One region of the Rossellomorea sp. RS05 genome, then DNA from elsewhere that is predicted to be linked to it. Evidence: predicted binding sites of a transcription regulator. Region 1 holds the regulator's gene; each other region holds the start of a gene.
The links. Region 1 encodes LexA, which represses DNA repair genes until DNA is damaged. Its sites were predicted from a motif close to CGAACATATGTTCG; they were not measured.
Positions count from the first base shown of each region.

Region 2: a site for LexA is predicted at 3,883-3,896, ahead of ABJ225_RS06460 (Y-family DNA polymerase). Genes of this name have one in related genera too.
Region 3: a site for LexA is predicted at 3,015-3,028, ahead of ABJ225_RS00820 (YhjD family protein). Genes of this name have one in related genera too.

Region 1 covers NZ_JBDKWY010000001.1:630,981-637,650, reverse strand. Annotated here, with positions in the region: gene tkt (transketolase) at 1-549, opposite strand, end outside; gene ABJ225_RS03285 (DUF896 domain-containing protein) at 745-975, opposite strand; gene ABJ225_RS03280 (YneB family resolvase-like protein) at 1,045-1,695, opposite strand; gene yneA (cell division suppressor protein YneA) at 1,707-2,030, opposite strand; gene lexA (transcriptional repressor LexA) at 2,188-2,808, shown strand; gene ABJ225_RS03265 (recombinase family protein) at 2,861-3,403, opposite strand; gene ABJ225_RS03260 (SulP family inorganic anion transporter) at 3,526-4,986, shown strand; gene ABJ225_RS03255 (hypothetical protein) at 5,514-6,670, shown strand, end outside.
Region 2 covers NZ_JBDKWY010000001.1:1,229,007-1,235,676, reverse strand. Annotated here, with positions in the region: T-box leader at 41-250, opposite strand; gene ABJ225_RS06480 (MBL fold metallo-hydrolase) at 439-1,386, shown strand; gene ABJ225_RS06475 (SDR family NAD(P)-dependent oxidoreductase) at 1,401-2,195, shown strand; gene ABJ225_RS06470 (hypothetical protein) at 2,337-2,861, shown strand; gene ABJ225_RS06465 (ribonuclease FAU-1 family protein) at 2,944-3,495, shown strand; gene ABJ225_RS06460 (Y-family DNA polymerase) at 3,952-5,214, shown strand; gene ABJ225_RS06455 (YolD-like family protein) at 5,235-5,567, shown strand; gene ABJ225_RS06450 (CDGSH iron-sulfur domain-containing protein) at 5,568-5,783, opposite strand; gene ABJ225_RS06445 (iron-sulfur cluster biosynthesis family protein) at 5,899-6,228, shown strand; gene ABJ225_RS06440 (YjjG family noncanonical pyrimidine nucleotidase) at 6,271-6,670, opposite strand, start outside.
Region 3 covers NZ_JBDKWY010000001.1:138,647-145,316, reverse strand. Annotated here, with positions in the region: gene lepB (signal peptidase I) at 1-22, opposite strand, end outside; gene ABJ225_RS00830 (TVP38/TMEM64 family protein) at 19-660, opposite strand; gene ABJ225_RS00825 (S9 family peptidase) at 876-2,906, opposite strand; gene ABJ225_RS00820 (YhjD family protein) at 3,098-3,487, shown strand; gene ABJ225_RS00815 (competence protein ComK) at 3,491-4,057, opposite strand; gene ABJ225_RS00810 (IDEAL domain-containing protein) at 4,256-4,492, shown strand; gene ABJ225_RS00805 (DUF421 domain-containing protein) at 4,598-5,257, shown strand; gene ABJ225_RS00800 (M48 family metallopeptidase) at 5,281-6,576, opposite strand.

The sequences.
Region 1 (6,670 bases):
AAGAACGACCAAGCGGCCCAATTTCAAGTGAGCAGCAAGTGAAGCTGCTTCAGCTGAAACGCCCTCCATCAAATCTCCGTCTCCACAGATGGAGTATGTAAAGTGATCGATGATGTCGTGGCCCTCTTTGTTATAAGTAGCTGCCATATGTCTCTCAGCCATAGCCATACCAACCGCCATCGCGATTCCTTGTCCAAGCGGGCCTGTTGTAGCTTCTACACCTGCTGTATGTTTATACTCAGGGTGTCCAGGTGTTTTACTTCCCCACTGACGGAAATTCTTCAAGTCGTCCATGGAAACATCGTAGCCTGAAAGGTGAAGCAAGCTGTATAAAAGCATTGACCCATGCCCTGCAGAGAGAACAAAACGGTCACGGTTAAACCAATGAGGATTTTTTGGGTTATGGTTCATGAAGCGTGTCCATAAGGCATACGCCATAGGGGCTGCACCCATCGGCATTCCCGGATGACCGGAGTTTGCCTTTTCGATCGCGTCGATCGATAACGTTCGGATTGTGTTAATTGCTAATTGATCTGTTTTATCAAACATGTCAGACATCCTTCCTTTTCAATCTCTACTTAATATTAATCTTCTTTGGCTGTTTATACAACTATCTTGAATGATACCACGTCTCTCTTTTTGTTAAAACCGATATCCATTCTGAATTCACCACTGCCTCATTCATTCGACATAATCAAAAAGGACCACGCTTAAAAGGCAGCGTGATCCAGTATTGACTTACAATCAGTGTTTCTTTTTGTTTTGAATATCTTGTATCTTCTTGGGCGTCACTTCATTCCCATCAGGATCAAAGATTCTGGTATTCTCTATGGTCCCTTTCATGGATTGACGGAACGTCTCAAGATATTCTTTCCTCAACCTGGTCTGTTCCTTCGCTTCATCTGCTGAAAGCCCGGTAGACTTGGATTTTTTGGACAATTCATTGATCCGGTTCATTTTTTCTTTTGAAAGCATCTATAAAACCCCTTTGATTTCGGTAACGTATAACGACATGTTACTAAATATAAAGGGTGATGACAAGGGTTACGCTTGATCGATGGAGTCCATATGTTCTTTATAGCGCCGATGAACGGTTGCCTTCGAAACGTCGTAGCCAAACCCACGCAAAGTAGCGGCAATTTCTGCAAATGTTAGCTCATTTTTGCGCAGCCTGACGATTTCTTCGACGGGGACTTCCTTTCGTTCCCTGCCTTCGATATTCCCTTTGTTCTTCAGATTCTTCTGGGGACGGAACCCATTCGCAACTGCCCTTTTCATCCCCCTTTTGATCTTCAGGTTATGCAGCTTGCGCTGATATTCCTCCACCATGCTTACGATATTGATGACCATGGAGTCGGAGTCCGATAGGTGGAGCTCGCCGCTGTGGGATTGACTGATAATTTTGACCTCTTCTTTCAACAGGCAATGGATCAGGGCAATCTTCGCATTGCCCCTTCCAATCCTCGTCTCATCCTGGATCAACACCGCATCGATCGACTGATCCCTTACTATGTCCAGCATCTCGAGGACGCCTGGCCGGTCAAGATCATAACCGCTTGCCTGATCCTTTATGACCGATGTCACCTGCATCCCATACTCCAGCGCAAGCTTGGACAGTTCTTCTTCCTGACGTTCGAGTGATGTTTCTTGTGTATCTTTCTTCGTACTCACCCGACAGTAGATGATCGCATTCATTTAAAATCCCTCTATTCCTCGTTCATGACATACTGATAATCCCCGTTGATCCCGAGCTTCTTTTCGACTGGAAGCACTAGTGAATCACCTGCAGAAATTGTATAAGTGGAAAGATTATTCCTTTCTCCCACCCACTTGATAAATTCATCGGTGGACATGGAAGAGTCGCTGCTGTATTCCTCTGCTATGGTCCAGAGCGTATCACCATCCTGCACCTCGATACTATGATAAGATACTCCGCCTCCCATTTGAAGAATGAAATAGATTGAAGCCATAAGTGCCAAACCAAAAAATACGAGTATATATGAGTAATTCGCCCAAAGTTTTCCTGCCATAATGTTCCCCTCCATACGAATGTTTGTTCTGCTTGTTGTATCCATCATAATACGAACATCCGTTTGGAGTCAATCGAAAATTCGAACTTATGTTTGTATCGTTCCCATCCCCATGTTATAATGGGAACATAAGATCGATAGATTGAGGTGCGTGACTATGACAAAACTATCCAAACGGCAGCAGGATATCTTGGAATATATCAAAAGCTCCGTAAAAGAAAAGGGCTATCCGCCTTCCGTACGTGAGATCGGGGAAGCCGTTGGACTTGCCTCAAGCTCCACTGTCCACGGCCATCTGGCCCGACTCGAAAGCAAAGGCCTCATCCGCCGGGATCCGACCAAGCCAAGAGCCATCGAGATCCTCGACCTGGTGGAAGACTCGATCCCCCGCCATAATGTTGTGAATGTTCCCCTCATCGGGAAAGTCACAGCCGGTCAACCGATCACAGCGGTTGAAAATGTCGAAGAGTACTTTCCTCTCCCGGAAAGAATGGCTCCTGCTGACGAGCATACTTTCATGCTGGAAATCATGGGTGACAGTATGATCGAAGCCGGTATCCTCGACGGGGATTTCGTCATCGTAAGGCAACAGCAAACCGCCAACAATGGGGAGATCGTAGTCGCCATGACGGAAGAAGATGAAGCGACCGTGAAACGATTCTTCAAAGAAAGAGATTTCGTGAGGCTCCAGCCTGAAAATTCCTCCATGGATCCGATCATCCTACGCAATGTATCCATTTTGGGCAAGGTCGTCGGTGTCTACCGTCAAGTTCATTAAAATGACAAGCAAAAAGGAGCTTCCGTCACATGTGGCGGAAGCTCCTTTTCTTCTATCTTTCAAGATAGCGGTATAAAGTGGACTTACTGATGCCCGTTTTTTCTTTTATTTCCGCCAGGCTGTACGTTTTTGATTCATACATGGCGATGGCCTTTTTTACATTTTCATCAGGCTTGCGCGGTCGTCCCGTACTGACTCCCTTCTCTTTAGCTTCTCCTAAGCCCTTTTTTGTCCTTTCACTGATCACATCGCTTTGAAAGCTTATAAGATGCTCCAATACCTCCTGAAAACGGTACGTCTTCCCAGGACTGGTCGACAGCCCTTCAGATATGGAAATGAACTGTGTCCCTTTCGTTTCTAACTCGTTTAAAAGTTCCAATAGCTGCCGGGTGGAATCAGCGAAGTCGATTAGAGAAGCCACGACGACCGTATCCCCCTGCCCTGCTTCTGCAAGCAGCGCTTCCAAGTTCACTCTCCTCTTCGGTGAAGAATGTTCCTCCTTGTATAAAACCGTGCATTTTTTCTCCAGTAGTTTTTTCTCCTGGATCCGTCCTTCAGGATCATCATTGCTCGGTCTGTAGTATCCGATGATCATACCTATCTCCTTCCCCTTCACCTGTTTGTAATTACTTTTCCCGAAAAGGTTTACTTTTGGGAAAATCGGTGATAAACTGTTTTCTATTGAATTAAAATATATGATTTTTTTGAGGTGACAATATGAAGAATACCATAAAACAACAATGGTTTTCGAATGTCAGGGGAGACATCCTTTCCGGGATCGTCGTAGCCCTTGCGCTCATTCCTGAGGCCATTGCCTTTTCCATCATAGCGGGTGTCGATCCTATGGTCGGGCTATACGCTTCTTTTTGTATTGCCGTCATCATTTCCTTTGTCGGCGGAAGACCTGCCATGATTTCTGCTGCTACCGGTGCCATGGCCCTTGTCATGGTCCCTCTTGTCAAAGATTATGGGTTAAACTATCTGTTGGCAGCCACTATCCTGACAGGAGTCATCCAACTCTTGTTCGGTGTATGTAAAATCGCAAGGCTCATGAAATTCATCCCACGCGCTGTGATGATCGGATTCGTGAATGCTTTGGCCATCCTGATTTTTTCAGCCCAAGTGCCTCACTTTTTCAACATTAATGGGATGACCTATGTATTTGTGGCGGTGACATTGGTGGTTGTGTATGTGCTGCCCCGATTCGTAAAATCCATCCCCGCCCCCCTAGTGGCTATTGTGGTGCTTACTGCCGTTGCCTTGATTTCAAAGGCAGACTTAAGGACCGTGGGAGATCTCGGGACGATACGTCAGACCTTGCCATCGTTCTTCCTTCCCGATATCCCGTTCTCACTTGAGACATTGAGTATCATTTTACCCTACTCACTCGCACTCGCGATTGTAGGACTACTCGAATCCCTTATGACGGCTTCCATCGTAGATGACATGACGGATACGGACAGCAATAAAAATCAGGAAGCAAGGGGTCAGGGAATCGCCAATATCATCAATGGATTCTTCGGTGGGATGGCCGGATGCGCGATGATCGGTCAGTCGGTGATCAATGTAAAATCCGGTGGACGGGGACGTTTATCCACCTTTGTTGCAGGCTCTTTCCTGATGTTCCTAATCATCGTACTTGGGGATTTCGTCGTGAAGATCCCCATGGCGGTTCTCGCCGGAATCATGATCATGGTCTCTATCGGTACGTTCGACTGGTCATCATTCCGTTACATCAGGAAAGCTCCTAAAGCAGATGCCGCAGTGATGCTCATCACCGTCGCCATCGTGGTTGCCACTCACGATCTCTCAAAAGGGGTCATTGCAGGGGTATTGCTCAGCGCCATGTTCTTTGTGGCCAAGATATCCACGCTGAAGGTGACGGAAAAAGTTGAGGGTGTGAATCGTCATTTTAAAGTGGAGGGTCAATTGTTCTTTGCATCCGTGGAGACGTTTGTGGGTGCATTCCAATTGTCTGATGAGGTACAACATGTAAAAATCGATTTTACCGGTGCACAGATCTGGGATGAGTCCGCTGTGGCAGCCTTCGAAAAAGTCTTGTCAAAGTGCAGAGACCAAGGCTGTGATGTGGAGACGGTCGGACTAAGCTCATCGAGTAAAAAGATTCAGGACTCCCTCTTACTGTTGATAGACCAAAAAACGACTCTATCAGCTTAATATACAAAACGGATGCTGCGGCATCCGTTTTTAGTGTCACCGTCGTCTTATGGGACAGACAACGGTCTACATTAGATTCATCTCACTCATTGTGTCATATAGAAGCAGTTTCAATTCTCCCAATGAGGAAGTTTATTTCCTGAACCCCTATGCGCAGGGTGTATGCGATATGTATTCTAATCAAATTGTAAAAAAATCCCCCTGAAGGGTGCAACCCTTCAGGGGGATTTTTAGATAGATTAATACATTTGAATATATTGCTCGCGCTCCCAAGGGTGAACTTGTGTACGGATTAGAATTCTGGGGAGAATTCCGTATAATAACTTTGATTAATTGTTGATATAATGGGGATTTCAAAAAAACTCTTTCAATATTATATCGTAACTTTTATTAAAAGTGTGTGTGTTTTGTTGGTGGAATCGTGAGTGGATTCACCTCCGTAATTCCACCCTTTTTTCATATAGCATTGGAACATTTAAAAAGGGCGTACCTATATTTCTCTATTTTCATATGTTGATGGTGAAGATTTGACTTATTTACTGAGAGGAGAAACGCAATTGTTTAATGAAGAAAAAAAAGATAATGTTGAAAATTTATGTATTCAAAAGTTAGCTCCAAAAGGCTGTCCTGACATTTTTCCTGCGGATTGTATAAACCCCATGATCCAGTTGGATCAAATCGTAGCCATTAGCTGCACTGGGACCATTACTGGACGGGTGTTATGTGATATGCGACCTCTAAGTTTACAAATTGTAGAGTTGTCATCGTCTTTTCCAGGGTTGATTTTTGCTAATCCACGACCTGTTACTAATCGTTTTGGTCAATTCACCACAACCGTTACCATTCCGAGAGGTACTCCCATTACTCCAAATGTCATCATCACGGCTTCCACTGAAATAAATGGACGAACCGATACCACAAGTATAACCACCAGGGTCGGGTGTATAGTATGTCAAAACCCTACGTTAACGATTAACGCCATTACCGAAGTAGTGACGTGTCAAGGTGCTCAAATCAGTGGAAGATTGACTTGTGATGGCCAATCTATACCAAGTGCAGCTATTAGCTTCACTGTTCAGAGCTCTTCGGGAAGGGTCGTTGTCAATCCCAATCCATCTATCACTGGAGTTAACGGGGAATATACAGCCACCCTCCTTCCATTTAGGGGAGTAGATGAAACCATTACATTAACGGCCACAACCACTGTAGGTGGCATAGTCGTCAGCACCACTCCCCAATCCATTCGAGTCATTTGCCCACCATGTGATAATCCGACCATTGATTTGGATGAGGTTATGCAAATCAGCTGTAATGGCACCCTTTCAGGTCGTTTAACATGCAACGGCACTCCGATACCGAATTTACCCGTCACTTTTTCCGGAAATCCTATCTTAAATTTCACCACTCCGACCTCTGTGACAGATCAAAACGGTGAATTTTCAAGTGCTGTCACCGTTGCACCAGGAACTCCAAATCAAACTGTTTCTTATACCGCAACTGCAACTCCTTTTGGTATACCTGTTTCTGCAACTGGTACGGTTATTGCTGGGTGTGAAAATTGTACCAATCCAATTCTTACGTTAAACGTACCGGCAGAGACAGTAGGATGTGAGGGGGCGCAAATCACAGGCCAACTCACTTGTGACGGTCAGCCGATCTCAGGCGCACCGATTTCTTTCACCAT
Region 2 (6,670 bases), 600 kb from region 1:
CCTGGGTGTACAAAAATAAAAAAACAGACCCTTCATCCAGAAAAAGGACGAAAGGATCTGCTCCCGTGGTACCACCTTGTTTTGCCCGATAAGCGGGCACACTCATTTTCCAATAACGCTGGAACACGTTCTTTATTAAAGACGCTCGAAAGGTAGGTTCGCATGCAGAGGGGATGGCGGTATCTTGCAGCCGGTGAATACCGCTCTCTTGCATCGTCAGCATGCTACTGGTCCTTCTCATCGCTTTGGCCGATTCGTATTATAGGTGATTATCTTCGATAGGCAACCTGTCTGTCAAGGTTTATTTCAGTTTATTCTGAAAAAAAGAAAAATGACACAGACGGGATTACAAGGTACACTAAAATGAAGGGCCATTCATTTTTAAGGGCAGCCAAAGTCCTCCGGTCCAATAAATTATCTAACTGTAGGTGAAAGACATTGAAGGATATCATAACCAAAATCACTTTACCCACACCGTATGCTGTAGGGGACGTGAATGTTTATCTATTGAAAGGGGATGCATTGACTTTAGTTGATGTGGGTCCCCTTACGGAGGAAGCGTGGGAGCGTTTGAATGCACAGATAGGGGAAGCGGGATACGGGCTGGAGGACATCGACCAGGTGGTATTGACCCATCATCATCCTGATCATGCAGGCATGGTCGAGCGATTCGCCCCTTCGGTTGAGATCATCGGGCATCCGTATAACCGTCACTGGCTGCACAGGGATGCGGATTTTCTTGACGAGTACGGTACGTTCTTTTTCAACCTTGCCCGGGAATCGGGGGTCGATGAAGAAATCCTTTCGAAGATCACATCGTTTGAACATCTTCTTACACTGATGGGGAATCGTCCCCTTGACCGCTGTGTAGAAGAAGGGGGAGAATTGCCCGGTCTTTCAGGCTGGACGATCATCGGTACCCCTGGACATGCTCAGAGTCACCTGTCATTTTATCGTGAGGAGGATGGTACCCTCATCGCCGGCGACCACATCCTGGCGCATATTTCCCCGAACCCGTTGATTGAACCATTATTCAATGGTGGGGGAAGGCCGAAGCCCATGCTGCAGTATAATGAATCCCTCGATAAACTGACAAAATTGCCGGTTTCGGTGGCATATACAGGGCACGGAGAGGACGTCCGGGATGTACAGGGACTCATCGTCAGAAGGAAGCGGAAGCAGGAAGAACGGGCCGCTTCTGTCCAGACGATGATCCAGGCCCGCCCCATGACGGCTTTCGAGATCTGCAAAAGGCTGTTCCCTGCCGTGTACAAGAAGGAGCTCGGTCTCACTTTATCCGAAACAATCGGGCAGCTTGATTATCTTGAGGCATCGGATAGAATAAAAGTAGAGATACAACATGGGGTGTACTACTATTTTTCTTAAGCGAGGGAGTCTCAATGAATTCTAAGATACTAGGAAAAACCATCATCATCACCGGTGCCTCCGGGGGAATCGGGGAGAGGATGGCGATTAGGGCCGCCGAGTCCGGCGCGAATCTTGCCCTCATCGCACGCCGAACCCCGCTCATCGAAGGGTTGGCCGCAAAACTTCGGGATCAATACGGTGTCAAGGTAGTGGGCTATCCCCTTGATGTACGGGACCACGAAGCAGTAGCGAAGGCATTCAAGGAAATCAAGGCAGAGTTCGGGCCTATCCATGTGTTGATCAATAATGCAGGCTTCGGAATCTTCAAAGAAGCCCATGAGGTATCCTTTGAGGAAGTAAAGGGGATGATCGATGTCAACGTCCTGGGACTGATGGCCTGCACCGGCGAAGTCTTGCCGATCATGAAGGAGCAGGGCTATGGTCATATTGTCAACATCGCTTCCCAGGCAGGGAAGTTCGCTTCGCCCAAATCAAGTGCCTACTCGGCGTCGAAGCATGCGGTCCTCGGCTTCACGAACGGTCTGAGGATGGAAGCAAAGCGGTACGGCGTATTGGTGACGGCTGTCAATCCGGGTCCGATTGCCACCGACTTCTTTACCATTGCGGATGAGTCGGGCACCTATGTGAAAAATGTCGAAAAGTTCATGCTGAACCCAGATAAAGTGGCAGATAAAGTGATTCATGCCTTGTTCACTTCCAGGAGGGAAATCAATCTTCCGCGATGGATGAACGCAGGAAGTTTGTTCTACCAGCTGTTCCCAGGCCTGATCGAAACCGTCGGGAATCGATTCTTTTTCAAAAAATGATCGGGTTCTTTCCCACCTTGGTCAGGAAATTCACTCGGACTGTAAACGGGACCAATAGTCGGTCGTTTTATTCGGAATTTTCATTTTTCATGAAACCTTTTCCCTTGCTCATCCGTCTAAAGTAGGGAGGGGAGGGAGTCTATGAAGAATTATACGATCGCTGTGATGCTTGTCACCGCCATGGTCCTGTTGACCGGCTGCGGAATGGGGAACGCGGTGGAACATAGACAGTCCAGTGGATCATACATAGGCTTTGTCACCCAGGTGGAAGCAAAAGAACTTTTAATCAATGATATATGGTTTTCTGTACAAGAGACAGTCTTGATAAATGGGAACGGGGATGAAATCCCGGTTGAGGACGTAGGTCTCGGGGATAAAGTCAAGGTAGAAGCAGGCGGAGAGATATCCGAGTCCCATCCGCGCAGGGCGGAGGCGGAAAAAATGAGCCTCCTTTCCGATGAGGGGAGTATGAAGGAGTGCCATGCCGTCCGTCTCGTCCTCCAAGATCCTAGATTTTCAGAAGTGATGCTTCGTTCTGTCACCAAGGAGGTGCCGGGGGTTTATGATGTGCGGTTCACGGACCCTTCCATCGGAATGGACGTGAAGGTCGTGGTGAATCTTCAGCATGAGCGGGTGATGGTTCCTGCGCGGCCTGTTGCAAATTGATTGGGAGGATCGGTCACTGTGACCGATCCTTTTACGTTTCATAGGAAAAAAGGGTATTTTCAGTATAGGGGAGAAGTGCAGGATGAAAAGGAAATTTGGCGATCGTAGAGGGTGGAAACGGGTTTTGACAAAGCGGTATGCCATGACCTCTGTCAAACGGGAAGGTTTCGAAGGAGACATTACGCTGGTAGAGATGAAGGAAGTGGGAGAGCCGCTTTGGAAAAGCTATGGAGAGCGGAGAGTGTGCCTTGTGGACAATGGGTATCAGTGGCTTCAACATTTTCCATCCCACGGTGCTTACACTCTTACGACGATGTTCAATGGAGAAGGGGAAATCGTTCAGTGGTACATCGACGTTTGCCGGGGAACGGGTCAGGAGGACGGGGTGCCCTGGATGGACGACCTATACCTTGACCTGGTGGTGCTGCCTACCGGTGAAAGGGAAATCCTCGATGCGGATGAACTTGATGATGCCATGGAATCCGGTATCATCGACAAGGATGTCTATGATCAAGCTTGGATCGTACTGAAAAGAATAGAGGATGCCGTGATCCTCGGGCAGTTCAGTTTATTGAAACAGGCGGTAGAGGATCGCGTCAGGCTCTCTGCTTTCCTTAAGGACAATAGCTGCTGAGTGCGGTGGAAGTTCGAGGTCGAAAAGCGAAGAACCCAAAAAGGGTAAGGACCCTTTCTGGGTTCTTTGCTTTTTGCTTGTCGCCTCAGTGCGAGCCGCCTCCGCTTTTCTTCATGTCCAGCTCCGGGGGCTTGAGGCTCGAGGTCATAAGTCAAAGCCCCCAAAAAGGCACAGAACGCCTTTCCGGTGCCTTTGCCTTATGCTTGTCGCCTCAGAGCAAGCCCCCTCCGCTTTTCTTTGTCCAGCTCCGGCGGGTTGAGGCTCGAGGTCATAAGCCAGAGAACCCAAAAAGGCACAGAACGCCTTTCCGGTGTCTTCGCCTTATGCTTGTCGCCTCAGAGCAAGCCCCCTCCGCTTTTCTTTTTACCAATAATTTTTGTTGAAATAGGAACGTATATTCGTATACAATCATCATATACTATGTGGAACGGATGTTCTGGTTTGGGGGTGGGAGAGATGAGTGTCGATTACAGCGGGCTTCCGCATCAAAAGATCTTGTGCATCGATATGAAGAGCTTCTATGCCAGTTGTTCGGCTGTGATGATGGGATTGGATCCACTGGATTGCTATCTGGCGGTCGTCGGCGATCAAAGCCGTCAGGGGAGCATCGTGCTGGCTGCTTCACCGAAGCTGAAGCAGGATTTTGGGATCAAGACCGGGGCGAGGATGTACGAAATTCCCCGGGACGACCGGATATGCCTGGTGGAGCCGAAGATGGCGACCTATGTCCGGATATCCATGGAGATCACGAAGCTGTTCCACCGTTACGTCCCGAAGGAGGCCATTCATACGTACAGTGTGGATGAGAGTTTCATCAAGATCGATGGGGCAATGGGACTGTGGGGCGGAGCGGAGGAAGTCGCCCGTAAGATCCAGGATGACATGGAGAGGGAGTTTCAGCTTCCATGTGCTATCGGGATCGGACCGAATATGCTCCTGGCCAAGCTTTGTCTTGACCTTGATGCAAAATCCAAGGGGATCGCAGAGTGGACGTATGAAGATGTCCCGGATAAATTATGGCCGCTTTCTCCTTTGAGCGAGATGTGGGGGATTGGCAAACGCCTTGAAAAAACGCTGAACCGAATGGGGATCTTTTCGGTGGGCCAGCTTGCCCAATATGAGCTCGGGAAACTTGAAGCGAAATTCGGGATCATGGGAAATCAGCTCTACCACCATGCATGGGGAGTCGACCTGTCAGAAATCGGGGCCCCCATCATGGATGGACAGGTGAGCTTCGGTAAAGGTCAGATCCTGCTTCGGGATTATAAAGAGAAGGAAGAAATCAAACATGTCATCCTGGAGATGTGCGAGGAGGTTGCCCGGCGCGCCCGTTCCCATAAAAAGGCGGGAAGGACCATCAGCTTCGGCCTCGGATACAGTCATGAAGAATTCGGCGGTGGATTCCACCGTTCCAGGACGGTGGAAGAGCCGACAAACATCACGATGGAAATTTACCGGACCTGCCTGGAACTGTTCGAAGAGAATTACAGCGGAAGAACCGTCCGGAAATTATCCATTACGTTATCCAATATCGTGGAAGATGGCCCGCTTCAAATGTCGCTTTTCGACTTGAAGCGTCCGGAACTGAAAAGACTCGGCTATGTGGTGGACGGGATCCGGAGTAAATATGGATCTTCATCCCTTCTGAGGGCGGTATCCTACACGGCGGCCGGTACGGCACGCCACCGGGCCAAGCTGGTCGGCGGTCACAAATCGTAAAGGGATGAGAGGTGAACGGAATGATTCGAGATCGTGGGAAAATCAAGTGGACATCGATGATGCTTCCCGAGCATGTGAAAATGCTGAGGGACTGGGCGGAGGAAGACTCATTTGAAAAGCGGAGGGAGCTCGATGAACAGGAGTTCGAAATGATGAATGAAGTGGTGACAGAAGCGATGGAATATAGCAGGAGTGTGATGATTACTCATTATGAAAGGAAGCAGCACCGTCTCCTCATCGGGGAAATTCAGCACGCAGATTCCCTTGAGGGGAAGCTTCGTGTAGTGGATCGTTTCGGTGAGGTCCATGCGATCCGGCTAGCTGACATAGCAGATATCCGGATCGATGAGTGATTATTCCTCGTCCAGGACTTTTTCGGCGCGCACGCAGGAATCGAACTTCCCTTTGTGGGATGCGTCGCAAAACGGCATATTCGCAGACATGCCGCATCGGCATAGGGTGAAGACTGGTTTGGTTGGGAATACATTTCCGTCGGCATCTACGAGTTCGACATCCCCGCTGACCCGGAAAGACCCGTTATCGTTCACTTTGATCTGTGCTTTTGACATCATAATCCACCCTTTCAAAATCGTGTAATCTCTTTGATAGTATAGGGACTGAGCCGAAATTGCAATACGTCTTCTCCAACTATGATAGTATGGAAGGGTAAAGGAGGCAGACAAGATGAAAATCGAGTGGACCGAAAAAGCAAGTGAAATCATCAATCAGAAAATTTCCGGCCGGGAAGGCCATTTAAAATTAAAATATGACACAGAGGGATGCGGGTGTGTTGTCAGCGGGATTCCGACGCTTTGGTATGTACATGAACCGGTAGAAGGCGAGGATCTTGTGATCGAGACGAATGAAGGTCCCATCCTTGTGGAGAAGTCCAAGATGGTCTTCCTTGACGAACAGCTGAAAATTGACTTTTCACCTTCAAGCAACACCTTCCAACTGAAAAGCCCCGGTCAGATCATCAACGGACGAATGAACTTTGTGTTGTTCCCGGAATGAAACGAAACGCCCCGTATCCTTCAAGAGGATGCGGGGCGTTTTTTATAGAAGCTTCAGAAGCTCCCGGAGGTCGCGAATTTCATAGGTAGGCACGATTCCGCTGTCATTCGGCTTACCGGAAGGGTTGTACCAGCAGGTATCGATCCCACTCATGGATCCCCCTTGGATATCTGCCGTCAAGGAGTCGCCGATGATGAGGCTCGCTGACCGGTCAAGGCCCGGGATCCGTGCAAAGACGTGGTCGAAGAATTCTTTCATCGGCTTTTGATAGCCGGTGTCTTCGGATACGAAGGTTTCTAGGAATAAGGGATGAAGCCCGGAAGAAGTGAGGCGCTTATATTGAGTTTTCGATACCCCGTTAGTGACGATGTAAAGATCGTGATTTTCCTTCAGGGCTGTGATGGTTTCAAGGGCGCCGTCCATGAGCTTATCCCCCTTTTCA
Region 3 (6,670 bases), 490 kb from region 1:
CTTTCTTTATCTGCTCTTTCAATGTGATTCCTCCTGCTTCTTGCGTTCGTTTCGCTGGTCCATTTCAAGCTTTTTATTAAGATGAGCCTCTATACGCTTGCCGACAAACCAAAGGAGGAAGATGATCGCTCCCACGATGACGGTGCGGATCGGCTGTTTCACTAATGATACAATATCATACCCGATAAAGCTAATGGTGAAAATCATCACCATTTTTCCCGTGATGACGGCCAGCATATACTGGGCGATACTGATCCGGGACAGCCCGGCCACGACGTTTACGAGGGCCGAGGGTGTAAACGGGAAACAGAGCAGGATGAATAAAGGACCGAAGCCGTGCCTGTCCACCCAATGGGTCAGACGTGCTGCCTGTTTATTCTTCTTTAAGAAACGGAATAGTTTTGCTTCCCCGTATCTTCTGACTAGCATGAAGACCAATAATGCCCCTGCCGAAGCCCCTATCCATGAAAACAGGAATCCGAACCACAAACCGAATGCATTCGCATTTGCCAAGACGAACACAAACAGCGGCAAAAAAGGAAGGAAGGCTTCAAGCAAAGGGAGAAGGATTCCCGGAACGGGCCCGAATGACCGGTATTGCTGAATGAGATCCATAATGTTTTCTAATGTGAACCAATCTTTGAACGCTTGGATATCCATAGTATATGTTTCCCCTTAAACGACCATGAAAAAAAGACTCATTTCGTGATATTTTTCTTCATCATATCATATCATGTTTCATTTTCCATATCGCAGTTTGTATTATACATCCTTAACCTCGCAAGGGCCGCTTTAAACCTCCCCTTTCCAATCCCTCTCCCCTGACCAGAAAAAAACCGCTTCGGGATCACTTTCACCCTAGGCGGTCCTCCCCTTTACAGATGCTTCTCGAACCACGCCATCATCTCGTTCAACCTGTGCACCCTGAGTGACGGAGCACCAGTCCTGGAGAGATTATGATCCGATTGCGGGAAGCGGACGAACCTTGCTTCTTTCTTCTGGCGCTTCAAAGCGATGTACAGTTGTTCCGCCTGTTCGACAGGGCATCTTAGGTCTTCTTCACTATGCATGATGAGAAGGGGGGTATCCATCTCTCTCACGTACGCAAGGGGAGAGCGTGTCCAAAGTGTCTCCATATCTTCAAGCCCTGAACCGATCTGCCATTCTGTGAAGAAATAGCCGATATCGCTCACGCCGTAAAAGCTGATCCAATTACTGATCGACCTCTGGGTGATGGCAGCTTTGAACCTGCCGGTATGACCGATGATCCAATTCGTCATGAATCCCCCGTAGCTCCCTCCGGTCACACCCATCCGATTCCCGTCCAAGAAGCTGAAGTTTTCCAGCACGTGATCAACGGCTTTCATAATATCTTCATAATCTCCGCCACCATAGTCACCACGCACATCATCGACGAATGCCTGACCATAACCGTGGCTCCCCCTCGGGTTGATGAACAGGACAGCATAGTCTCCTGCTAACACCTGCAGCTCATGGAAGAACGTATTCCCATACATAGTGTGGGGACCGCCATGGATTTCTACCACGAGGGGAATTTTGCTTTCATCACCTACGCCTGCAGGCTTCATCAGCCATCCCTGAACCATCTCACCCTTCGCGCCTTGGAAGTAAAAGGATTCAGTTTCAGCCAATGACCGATCATCTGCCCAATCATTGCTTGCAGTCAGCTGCCGGATACTCCCGGTCGGAACATGGAGCAGATAGAGCTCACCAGGCTTGGAAGGAGTGCTCATGGCCATGATGATCCGTTGTTCCTGCGGATGGAAGTCAAAATCATATACATGCTGTTCCGCTTCCAGATAAGCAGGGAAGATGGCCCCGTCTATGTGACCATAGTATAAAACCGTATTCCCTGAGTCGGATGCCAGAAAATATACACTTTCATTATCAGTGGACCACTTGATCCCCGGGGTCTGTACCGCTTGGACGGCGTCACTGTTCATATGATCACCGATGGGAAGATCGAGTCCTTCACTCAAACAGTATGCATATCGCGCTTCCACGTTGTAGATCCAGAGTTTCGGCTGCGTGGCATTGAAATATTCCCTCTCATCTCCCGTGTAGGCAATATGTCGGCCATCTGGGGACCACCGGGCCGTTCCGTACTGACCCGCCCCTCCGGTGATCCTTTGCTTGCGGCCTGTTTCGATGGACCAAGTATAAACATGCTGCTGAAACGAAAAATCCGGATCATCACTGAGGTCGGCCGCCACCAAGAGTTCTTTCCCATCGGGGGACCAGTCCTGAAGACTGTAATCATGATGGTCATCGCTCAACCTTTCAGCCTTCCCGGTGATGATATCCAGGATGACAAGTTGAGAATGGCGATGATCCCGAAGCCCTTCCCCGTCGCCCTTATATTTCATGGTAGAGGTGACGTATGGACGGGGACGCTCTTCTTCTTTCATCTTTCCTTGCGGGTCTTCCCCCGTTCCAAGCTTCATACTAAATACGATCTTCGCGGAGCAAGGAGACCAAAGAAACTGCTTTACCGATGAGGGGCAGTCCGTCATCCGTTCCGGCTCTCCCCCGCCACGTGCCATCCTGTAGATTTGCGAAACGCCTGTGCGGTCTGATAGAAAGGCGATATACCTCCCGCACGGTGACCATGCAGGGGATGAAATCCTTTCTTCCTGGAAGGTCCACTGCCGAAGTTGGTCACCATCCCCGTCATAATGGAAAAGCTGTGTGAAATAGGCATCTTTTTCTTCACACATCACCGTCTGAAGAAAAATGGCTTCCTTTCCGTCCGGTGAAAACCGCGGGGAGGAAATGGCCTTGATATGGTATAGATCATGGATGGAAACGGTTTGTCGGTCCATGTATGTATGATCGCTCCTTTGAGATGAATGTGTGTACCCGGTAATCAAGATACGGATACTCATCATTCTACCATCCCGGCATCGCCATGGATAAAACATTGCAAAAACTTTCATAATAGAAACACATTAACTTAGTATTGAAAAGCATCGTCATACACCGTACAATAGATACGAACACACGTTCTAAACAAAAAGACTCATGCCTTCCCCGGGACCTCTCGGATAGAAAGCATGAATCAAAGGAGTCATCACTCATGACAAGGATCCCTGAAGACGATCGAAATATCCTGGAACTGGCGATTTACCTGCCCATGGTCCTGACGATCCTGAATCGTGATATGCAGGTCGTGACCTCCAGCCCGTTCAAACTGAAACGCCCCTATCTGGAACTGATCGAGGAAACGATGAAAACGATACAGGCAGAACTTGCCCGTGTAAGGAGGTATATGAGGAATAACAAGATGAAGGTGGAGAAAATCCAGACGGATGATGCGTTCACCATGTACATGTTTCTATACAAGGGGTATGAGGAACATCATAACTACTTCAACCCGAGGCTGAGGAACAGGGTGGAAGAACTCCTGCGCCACTACTTATTCCAGCGCTTCCTCAGCCCCGGAAAGGACTCGACGAAGGAAGCTTGATCATCACGCATCCTGTTTCGGAATATCCCGATCCAGATAGAACATCTTCACCTGGGAAGAATCGGGTGCACTGAGCCCGTAACGGGTTTCCATCTCGGAAATCCTCTGTGAATAGGCAATGCGAAGTTCCGCTGTTTTCCTCATCTGATTCTTGAAGGAGCTGTACGAAATCGGCACGATGCACGTTTGCTGGTTTTGGAGATGAACATTTGTGGAACCATCTTCAAGAGGCTCGTACTCCTTTACAAAGGCATGGGATATCCATGTGCATTCATGCTTGGCGGGAGATGTTGTAGGGAAGAAGAAGAGAGACATCTGGGGATTCACAATGATCGGGGCTTTATAAACGATGCCAGTCAATGTTTTGGTTCCTTCCTTCAGACCTTCGTATGAAGAGCCGAAGTATTCACAGCTTTTCTTCAAGATCTCCAGCGGCTTGAACGGTGAGATGAGAACATCATTCACTTCGATGATCTGAGTGAACGTCTTGGCTCCATACTCAATCGGTTTCAGGACCATTGTATGAGGATTCACCTCATATTCTTCTATAATTCGGGATTTTGTGCTCATTCCATCGCCTCCTTTTACATTTTTCCCCATAATACTATCACATTTTTACTAAGTTGTCCTACGTATTTTTAAAAAATTCAGTTATTTGAAAAGTGTGACCGTTTTCCACGTTAAATATTATCAGAATATTTAATTTTCAGGTTGAATTTTCACCCCTTTGCCCATATACTAAGAAAAAGAATTCAGGGGTGATCGTATATGGAAAACAAAAAATCCTATACTGATATGATGAAGGCTTCCGCGATGACCAGGAAAAAGCATGCTGAAAAGAGCGTCCTAGATATCTATATTGACATGGTCATACACGAAAGCATCCTTACGACAAGAAGAGCCGACTTACTGGAAGCCATCGATGCCGCCCTGGATTGCAAAGACGAAAACCTTTTTATGAAATTGACGGATGAATTGACTTTACTATCCTGCCATTATGGATGAATGGCTTGGCCGCTTCCCAACGGGGAGGCGGCCATTTTCATGTCTATTCCGCATGTTAGCCCCATCCTATGGTCATCTTAAGGGAAAAGAGTAAGGGGTGATACCATGACCATCCTTTTCAAGACACTTATCCTCTACCTCATCACCATCGCCGCCATGCGGCTCATGGGCAAGTCCACCATTGTCCAGATGACCCCCTATGATCTGGTGGCCATCATCATCGTCGGTACGATTGCTTCAGAGCCGTTGATTTCAACAGCGTTCTTCCCTACTCTATGGGCATTGATCATCCTTGTATCCCTTCATATCCTTTTCTCGTTCCTTACATTGAGTCAGTTCGGGAACCGCTTCTTTCTCGGGGAACCCACCCTACTGATCAAAGAAGGCACGATCCTCGAAGATAATCTGGAGAAGTCGAAAATCTCGATCATACAGCTTACGTCCATCCTGAGGGCTAAAGGATACCCGAAGATTTCCGACGTGGATTACGCCATACTGGAGCCGATCGGCGAAGTGAGCATCATCCCTAAAGTGGAGAATACACCTGTTACGATTGAACATCTGAACCTTCACATCGATGACGAAGGCCTCCCCATCTCTGTCATTGTCGATGGAAAGCTTCAACATCATAACCTCCTCCTCCTCGGGTTGGATTCGGATTGGATCAATGTGCGCCTTCGCAGGGAGCACCTCCATCATAAAGATATATTATTCGCCTACGTGACGGAAAAAACAAAAAACCTCGTGATCAATAAACGCAAATAGGACCCGCATCGGGTCCTATTTGATCATGGAGAAGATTCCGCAGGATCTTCTTTTTCTTTTGTATCCATTTTGTATTGCTCAAGCATATTCAGCCGCTCCAGCATGGTCGGATGACCATATCGGAAGATCTTGACCAGAAGGGGTGGATTCACTTGAGATAAACCGACCTTCGAAAGCTTCTGGAAAGACGTGATGGCCGCTTCCTTATCCTGTGTCAACTCAATGGCATACCGGTCCGCTCTCGTCTCCTGATAGCGGGATATCCAGTTGCTGAACGGGCTTACGGCGAACAGCAGCACCGATATGATCAATAAGAAGAGAGGCAGGGAACGAAGGCTTGCCACACGGTCTACCTTGATCTCCTCTCCGTAATTGGCGACGATCCCCCTCATGAGCTTCGATGCAAGGAAGAGACCGAAGAATGACAGGAGCAGGTAGATCCCGATCCCGATGTAAATATGCTTCTCCACATAGTGGGCCATTTCATGGGCCATGACGAATAGGATTTCGTCATCGGTCAGCTGCTCCAGCGTCGTATCCCACAGCACGATACGGGAATTGGATCCAACACCGGTCACGTACGCATTGAGGGAATTCGTCTTCTCTGACATATCGACCTCGAATACATGATTGGCCGGAATCCCCGCCTGATCAGCCAGGGAAAGGATTTTTGCCTCAAGCTCCTTATTCTTCAACGGATAAAACTCGTTATAAAGCGGATCGATGAGAACCGGCTGGATGAACATCATGAATATCGTAAACGGAACCGACAGTGCCCATGCAGCAAGCCACCACCGCTGTTTGAACCTTTTCATCAGTCCATAGAGAACCGATACGATGATGAGCATCAACAGGTAATTTACCCAAAAATCGATGGTCTCGTCCTTCATCCACATGGAAAACGTCTGAGTGGATATATTGTATGCCTTGGACACTTGATAGGAGATGTACTGGAATGGAAAGATCGCGATGAACGTCGTGATCGATAACCAAAACAGATAAATGGCCGTCTGAAGGAATCCATTCTTCACCGTTCCTTTTGCCCACTTCTCAAACGTACGGGAAACGCCCAGTATCATGATCAAAAAATACAGGAGCCATTCATACGGAGTGGATAAAAAGAAAAGCAGATTCTTGATCTTGGAAAAATCCTCGCTGAGGAGAATCTCCTTGGCATTCATGAATGTTGAAGGATCGGCACTGCTTCCTTTAAAGCTCTCAGGTACACCAGAACCGGCAATATAGAATAGATAACCATATAAAATCAAGCCCAACAGCGCATAAGCAAGTATCGCACGGAACGCCCACTTCTTCGCCAAACAACTTCCTCCCTTCTCAACCCTCACTACTATATGTAATACCCTGTCCACTCATTTAGAACCCGGAAGTACAGAGCACTGATCAGCGCATCAA